2 regions of the Erwinia sp. GW821-FHT03D09 genome follow, and region 1 is predicted to be linked to the other one. Evidence: predicted binding sites of a transcription regulator. Region 1 holds the regulator's gene; the other holds the start of a gene.
The links. Region 1 encodes LexA, which represses DNA repair genes until DNA is damaged. Its sites were predicted from a motif close to TNCTGTATGTACATACAGNA; they were not measured.
Positions count from the first base shown of each region.

Region 2: a site for LexA is predicted at 1,477-1,496, ahead of AC07U6_RS04930 (YebG family protein). Genes of this name have one in related genera too.

Region 1 is NZ_JBWKUK010000007.1:46,581-50,346, forward strand. Features, by position in the region: gene plsB (glycerol-3-phosphate 1-O-acyltransferase PlsB) at 1-764, opposite strand, end outside; gene AC07U6_RS08345 (diacylglycerol kinase) at 893-1,261, shown strand; gene lexA (transcriptional repressor LexA) at 1,369-1,977, shown strand; gene dinF (MATE family efflux transporter DinF) at 2,058-3,386, shown strand; gene AC07U6_RS08360 (CsbD family protein) at 3,632-3,766, shown strand, end outside.
Region 2 is NZ_JBWKUK010000004.1:78,420-82,185, reverse strand. Features, by position in the region: gene AC07U6_RS04940 (S9 family peptidase) at 1-130, opposite strand, end outside; gene AC07U6_RS04935 (sugar phosphate isomerase/epimerase family protein) at 326-1,147, shown strand; gene AC07U6_RS04930 (YebG family protein) at 1,164-1,460, opposite strand; gene purT (formate-dependent phosphoribosylglycinamide formyltransferase) at 1,600-2,778, shown strand; gene AC07U6_RS04920 (bifunctional 4-hydroxy-2-oxoglutarate aldolase/2-dehydro-3-deoxy-phosphogluconate aldolase) at 3,097-3,735, opposite strand.

The DNA.
Region 1 (3,766 bases):
TCTTCCATCAGCTCAACGGCGTTTTGCTGAGCCTTTTCGTGGGAAATTTTCTTGCTGCGCGCTTCATCTTCCACCGCTTTGGCGATGGCTTTGGACTGCAGGAGCTTATTGAACAGATCCTGACGCACCGGCAGACGCGGGCCGACGGCGGCCAGCCGCTGACGGGCGAAGTGCATACGCGCCACGCGCGCCAGCTTCTGCGCGATGGTTTTATCGGTACCGTGCTCGGTCGCCATGCGGCGCAGAGAAACGATAGGCGAGAAACGCACAAAGCTGTCGCGACCCAGCCAGATCACCGCAAAGAACTTCTGAATGCCGTTCAGCACCCGCAGATGCGGCTGCTCGACACCCTGTACTTCGCGCCCAGGCGCACGGCCAAACATCACCGATACCGGCACCATCTGTACATCCAGATCGGGATGATTACGGTGCAGGTCCAGATAGTCATGGAACAGCTTAACCGACTCAAGGTTTGGTACGAAATAGGGGAACACGCGCGGACCGTCATGGATAAACACATAGCGGGGCAGCATGGTGCCGTCGATCTCCAGCGGATGCAACGGATCGGGGAGATCCTGTTTGCGGCATTGTTCGCGCAGGGCAAGGAGATCGGCCTTTGAATCATAAGGCAGCACATACATAATAGGGCGAGAAGTATCAAGCCCAAGCTCGGCAACCGGTTCGGCCGGGATTGCCTTACTTTTTACCAGGAATTTCACTGGCAGATTCAACAGTTTGTAATATAAATTACGCCAACCTGACATAGACAACATGAAGCCTCTTGTTAGCAAAGCGCCGCAAGCATACCAGAAAGCGCTAACAGAATCTGTGGTATTGCAAAATGTGCTACACCCTCTCATTGACGTTAAACTTCCCAAAGGGTTCCCTGATTATGGCAAATAACGCCACCGGATTGACTCGAATTGTAAAAGCAGCGGGCTATTCCTGGAAAGGTATACGTGCTGCCTGGCAACATGAAGCGGCATTCCGCCAGGAAGCCATCGCCGCCATTATCGCCATCCTGATCGCCTGCTGGCTGGATGTTGACGCCGTCACCCGCGTGCTGCTGATCGGCTCTGTGGTGATGGTGATTATCGTCGAAATCCTTAACAGCGCCATTGAGGCGGTAGTAGACCGTATCGGCAGTGAAATTCATCCGCTGGCCGGGCGTGCCAAAGATATGGGCTCCGCCGCCGTATTATTAAGTATAATATTGGCAGTTTTTGTGTGGGCAATGCTCTTGATCGCACATTTGCGATAGGTTTTCCGAAATTCAACAAACTGCTGTTTTTTAGCCAGCTTTGGGTTTTCAACGCGCAAATACCTGTATATACTGACAGTTGACTGTATAAACAACCAGGGGGCGGGATGAAAGCACTAACGGCACGGCAGCAGCAGGTTTACGACCTGATTCGCGACCACATTAACCAGACCGGCATGCCGCCGACGCGGGCAGAAATTGCCTCGCAGCTTGGCTTCCGTTCCCCCAATGCTGCTGAAGAACACCTGAAAGCGCTGGCCAGGAAAGGCGTGATTGAGATCGTTTCCGGTGCATCACGCGGCATTCGTCTGATGATGGAAGAAGCAGAGGGGCTGCCGCTGATTGGCCGCGTTGCCGCCGGTGAGCCGCTGCTGGCCGAGCAGCATATCGAAGGTCACTACTCGGTGGACCCGGAACTGTTCAAACCCAATGCGGACTTCCTGCTGCGCGTTAGCGGCATGTCGATGAAAGATATCGGCATCATGGACGGCGATCTGCTGGCGGTGCACAAAACGGAAGACGTGCGTAATGGCCAGGTTGTTGTGGCGCGTATTGATGACGAAGTTACCGTTAAGCGCCTGAAAAAACAGGGTAACATCGTTCACCTGCTGCCGGAAAACAGCGAGTTTCAGCCGATCGTTGTCGATCTGCGCCAGCAGACGCTGACTATTGAAGGTCTGGCCGTCGGTGTTATCCGCAACGGCAACTGGCTGTAATTCCCTGGTAAACCTGACGCGTTGCCCTCTGCGGCGCGTTTTGCGATCCTTCGTCTCTCCCTGCTTCCGGTTGGAAAATAATGCGACTGCTGACGGTTGCCGATAAAAATCTCTGGCGGCTGGCGCTGCCGATGATCCTCTCCAATATTACCGTGCCACTGCTCGGGCTGGTGGATACCGCCGTTATTGGCCATCTCGATAGCCCGACCTACCTCGGCGGCGTGGCGATTGGCACCACCATTACCAGCTTCCTGTTCATGCTGCTGCTGTTTTTGCGCATGAGCACCACCGGGCTGACCGCACAGGCTTTCGGTGCGAACGACAAGCCCGCACTGGCGCGAGCATTAATGCAGCCGCTGCTGCTGGCGCTGCTGGCAGGTTTCACCTTTATTCTGCTGAAAGCGCCGTTGACTCATCTGGCGCTGGGGCTGACCGGCGGCAGTAAAGACGTGCTGCATCAGGCCGATCTGTTTATGCAGATCCGCTGGCTCAGCGCGCCCGCCACGCTGGCGAACCTGGTTCTGCTCGGCTGGCTGCTTGGCGTGCAGTATGCCCGTGCGCCGGTGATCCTGCTGGTGGTGGGCAACCTGGTGAATATCCTGCTGGATCTGTGGTTTGTTATCGGCCTGAAGTGGGGCGTGCAGGGCGCCGCTGCCGCGACGGCTATCGCTGAATACGTCAGCCTGCTCGTGGGCCTGCTGCTGGTGTGGCGTGCGATGGTGATGCGTGGCCTGTCGCTGCGTCTGCTGCTGAGTGCATGGCGCGGTAATCTGGCCCGCCTGCTGAGGCTGAACCGCGACATTATGCTGCGTTCGCTGCTGTTGCAGGTGTGCTTTGCCTCACTGACGATCTTCGGTGCCCGGCTCGGTAGCGATATTGTTGCCGTCAATGCGGTTCTGCTGATGTTTCTGACCTTCACCGCCTATGCGCTGGATGGTTTCGCCTATGCGGTGGAAGCCTGCTCGGGTGAAGCCTTTGGCGCGGGAAACAGCCGACAGCTGCTCAGCGTCTGGCACGCGGCCTGCCGCCAGTCCGGCGTTGTGGCGCTGGCGTTCTCGTTGATTTATGCCTTCGGCGGTGAGCATATTGTGGCGCTACTGACCTCTCTGGAGCCTCTGCGGGAACTGGCCGATCGCTATTTATGGTGGCAGGTGGTGATGCCGCTGGCTGGCGTAGGCTGCTATCTACTGGACGGCATGTTTATCGGTGCCACCCGCGCCAGCGAAATGCGTAACAGCATGGTGGTGGCCGCAGCGGGCTTTGGGCTGACGCTGTTTACCGTTCCGCTGCTGGGCAATCACGGTTTGTGGCTGGCGGTAACGGTATTCCTGCTGCTGCGCGGTATCAGCCTGTGGTTTATCTGGCAGCGGCACTGGCGAAACGGCACCTGGTTTACCCTGTCGCGCTGACGGAAATATTTGCTTACTTCTCCCTGAACAACGGCCAGCTTGCTGAACGGGCTGGTTTTTTTTGATTTCTAGCGTTGGATTTCAGGCTTTGAAGGCACTCAGATTGGCCTGTGCGCAGCACCTTCCGAAATTTGCACTATAATTATCTGTAATTTCGGCGTTTAGTCAGATAATTATCTGGTTATTGAGCGGAGTGACGAATAGAAATATTCCAGACCAGTAATCTCAGCCAGAAGGCGTCTGTTATGAACAATGATGAAATCAGCGGCAACTGGAAGCAGTTTAAAGGGAAAGTGAAAGAGCAATGGGGCAAGCTTACCGATGACGACCTGACGGTTGTGGAAGGTAAACGCGACCAGCTGGTCGGTAAAATTCAGGAA
Region 2 (3,766 bases), on a different contig from region 1:
CTTCCTGAAGCCACGCAATAATCTCCGGATCTTCCCGTTGATCATCGCGCAGCCAGTAATAGTTATCGCAGCGCGTGTCACCGTGCTGAGTCATCACATGGGGGACTTTCTTTGCTTTTGGTGGTGTCATGATATTTTCATGGTTGCTGTGCCTGCCTGTAAGACTGGCAGTAAGATGCCTGATTGCCAATAGCAGACGGCACGACCGGTGGAAAATTAGCCTTTATTTTGAGTCGATAGTCGCCATGGCATTCCTGGCTATGGGAGTTGTGAGGTGAAACTTTTGTTTCTACCTTTGTATTGCCGACTTTTTTAAGGAGCTGAAATGGCCTTTGCAAGAAATCCGTTATTTATAAATACCATTTTGCTGGGTGAGTCCCCCGAACAAAAACTACAGGCAGCCTTTCAGGCCGGTTTCAATCAGGTTGAGCTATGGCAGCAGGACGTAGAGGCCGCAGGAGCCGGTCTTCACGGACTGCAAAACGTGCTGAGAGATCTCCCGCTGGCGCTGACTGATTATCAGGTGCTGTTGGATTTTGATGGCGCCCCGGACGCGCTGCGAAAGGATAAGTATCAAGAGGCCGAAAAAATGATGCAGGCGGCCTGTCTTCTGGGGGCGTCAACGTTGCTGGTTCCGGCTTCAACCGATAGGCGCTGCCAAGCTGAGAGGATAGAGGAAGATCTGCGCTGGCTGGCAGATCGGGCACAGCAACGAGGGCTGAGCATTGCCTATGAAGCGATGGCCTGGAGCTGCATAATAAACAATACCGTAGATGCATGGCAACTGATTAAAAAAATAGATGCCCCCAACCTCGGGCTGGTCGTGGATGCTTTCCATATTTTTGTTCGCCAGCGCAGTGTTAATGACCTGGCAGGCATACCGGTGGAAAAGATTTTCCTGGTGCAGCTTTCCGATCTGGCGCAACTGCCAGTAAAGGGAAAACTGGTGGAAACAGCTCGCCACCACCGCCTGTTACCCGGAGAAGGCAATTTCCCTTTAGCTACCCTGTTGCAGCATCTGCATCAGATTGACTATCGCGGGCCGTTGGGGCTTGAGGTATTCAATGACGATCTTCATCAGGCAGATCCTGTGAAAACCGCGCGCAGGGCAATGCATGCACTTAGCCAACTGCTGGCATCGCAGTGATGCCTGCCCTCGGGAATCACACCGCGCGCAGTTTACCCTCAGCTTCGGCCGTTTCATCTTCTGATGCAGCCGCCTCTTCCGGCATCTTACCGGTGCGCAGAATGTGCTGCAGCGCATCTTTGTTTTCGGCAAGATACAAGCCCAGTGCTTCACCCTGCTGCTCATCAAGCGCAAGCGGACTGGTGGTCAGCCATTCAGAAAAAACTTCGGCCATATCGAGCATTTTGTCGTAGGCATCGGCTTCTTTTTTGCTGGCAAACGTCATCTTTTCCTCACCTTTTCTGACGACTACGTATTGAATTTCAACAGCCATAATTTTCTTCTCGCTATACTGTGTTTATATACAGCCTATCACTGAAGCGGATTTGACTCAAGTTTAGCGTTCAGGATGAATACGCAAACGTTTTCGTTTATACTGCGCGCGTTTTTTTCCATTCAATCAGGTAGAGATTATGACGACTCTTGGAACCGCACTGCGCCCACAGGCGACCCGCGTAATGCTGTTAGGATCAGGTGAACTGGGCAAGGAAGTGGCGCTGGAATGTCAGCGTCTTGGCGTGGAAGTGATCGCAGTCGATCGCTATGCCGATGCCCCTGCCATGCACGTTGCCCACCGCAGTCATGTGATCAATATGCTTGACGGTGCCGCACTGGCCGAACTGATCGCTCGGGAAAAACCGGACTTCGTCGTGCCCGAAATCGAAGCCATCGCCACCGACATGCTGGTTGAACTGGAAAAACAGGGCCAGCATGTAGTACCTACCGCACGCGCGGCGAAATTGACCATGAACCGTGAAGGCATCCGCCGCCTCGCCGCTGAAGAGCTGTCGTTACCTACTTCAAGCTACCGCTTCGCCGACAGCCGTGAAGCATTCTTTGCCGCCGCCGATGAAATTGGCTTCCCGTGCATCGTTAAGCCAGTCATGAGTTCTTCCGGTAAAGGTCAGAGTTTTATCCGCGAAGCTCCACAGCTGGAAGCGGCCTGGGAATATGCCCAACAGGGCGGCCGCGCCGGTGCGGGCCGGGTGATTGTTGAAGGCGTGGTGAAATTCGATTTTGAAATCACCCTGCTGACTATCAGCGCCGTTGACGGCGTTCATTTCTGCGCCCCGATCGGTCACCGCCAGGAAGATGGCGACTACCGCGAATCCTGGCAGCCGCAGCAGATGAGCGATCTGGCACTGCAGCGCGCGCAGGATATCGCTCGTAAAGTCGTTGAAGCCCTCGGCGGACGCGGTCTGTTTGGCGTGGAACTGTTTGTGTGCGGTGATGAGGTGGTGTTCAGCGAGGTTTCCCCTCGCCCACACGATACCGGTATGGTGACGCTGATTTCGCAGGATGTTTCCGAGTTTGCCCTGCATGTTCGCGCGTTCCTCGGCCTGCCGGTTGGGGGGATTCGTCAGTACGGACCGTCTGCATCTGCCGTTATTCTGCCTCAGCTGGACAGTGATAATGTTCAGTTCGGTAATTTGCAGGCGGCAGTCGGTGCCGGTTTGCAGGTTCGTCTGTTCGGTAAACCGGAGATCCGCGGTCAGCGCCGTCTTGGCGTGGCACTGGCGACCGGTGCGGATATTGATGACGCGGTGCAGCGTGCGGTTGCTGCGGCGGCTGGCGTGAAAGTTAGCGGGTGATTTAACGTTACCTGCGTGGGCTGGGACAGTAGTGTTAATGCTGGCTGGTGGTTCCCCCGTTCGGGCGGGTCCTCGCACCACCCTATGTGGGACGCAGGTCATCCGAGTTGCATAGAGGATGCGCCCCGGGCGCCACAGCCACAGCCACAGCCACAGCCACAGCCACAGCCACAGCCACAGCTACAGCTACAGCTACAGCCAGCCAAATAGCGCGTTTCCCCACATATAAAAAAGCCGCGATCCCAACGAGATAGCGGCCTCAAATTTATAACCTGATGCCAGGCAAACAACGTGTTTACCGTAGCCCACTGCCTTGCATCAGCGTGCGCCAGCCACCGCTTCCTGCGCCAGACGGGTAATACGATCGTAATCGCCCGCTTCCAGCGCATCGGCAGGCACCAGCCATGAGCCGCCAATACACAGCACGCTCTTCAGCGCCAGATAGTCACGGTAGTTTGCCGGGGAAATGCCTCCGGTCGGGCAGAAACGCACCTGCGGGAATGGCCCACCAATGGCCTGCAATGCCTTCACGCCGCCGTTAGCTTCAGCCGGGAAAAATTTAAACTCACGCAGGCCGTAGTCCAGCCCGGTCATCAGTTCTGATACGGTGCTAATACCCGGAATCAGCGGTACCGGACCGTCTACCGCGGCGCGCAGCAGCGGTTCGGTCAGACCCGGGCTGATAACGAACTGCGCGCCGGCATCGGTGACTTCCTTCAGCTGCTGTGCATTCAGCACCGTACCCGCACCAACGATCGCCTCCGGCACTTCTCGCACCATCGCTTTCAGTGCATCCAGAGCACACGGGGTACGCAGCGTCACTTCCAGAACGCGCACGCCACCGGCAACCAGCGCTTTAGCCATGGGTACCGCGTGTTCCAGCTTACTAACGACAATCACCGGAACAACCGGGCCGGTGGTCAGGATCTGTTCTGCGCTTGTTTTCCAGTTACTCATCAATAACCTTCTCCTGTCTGACCTGCCATCC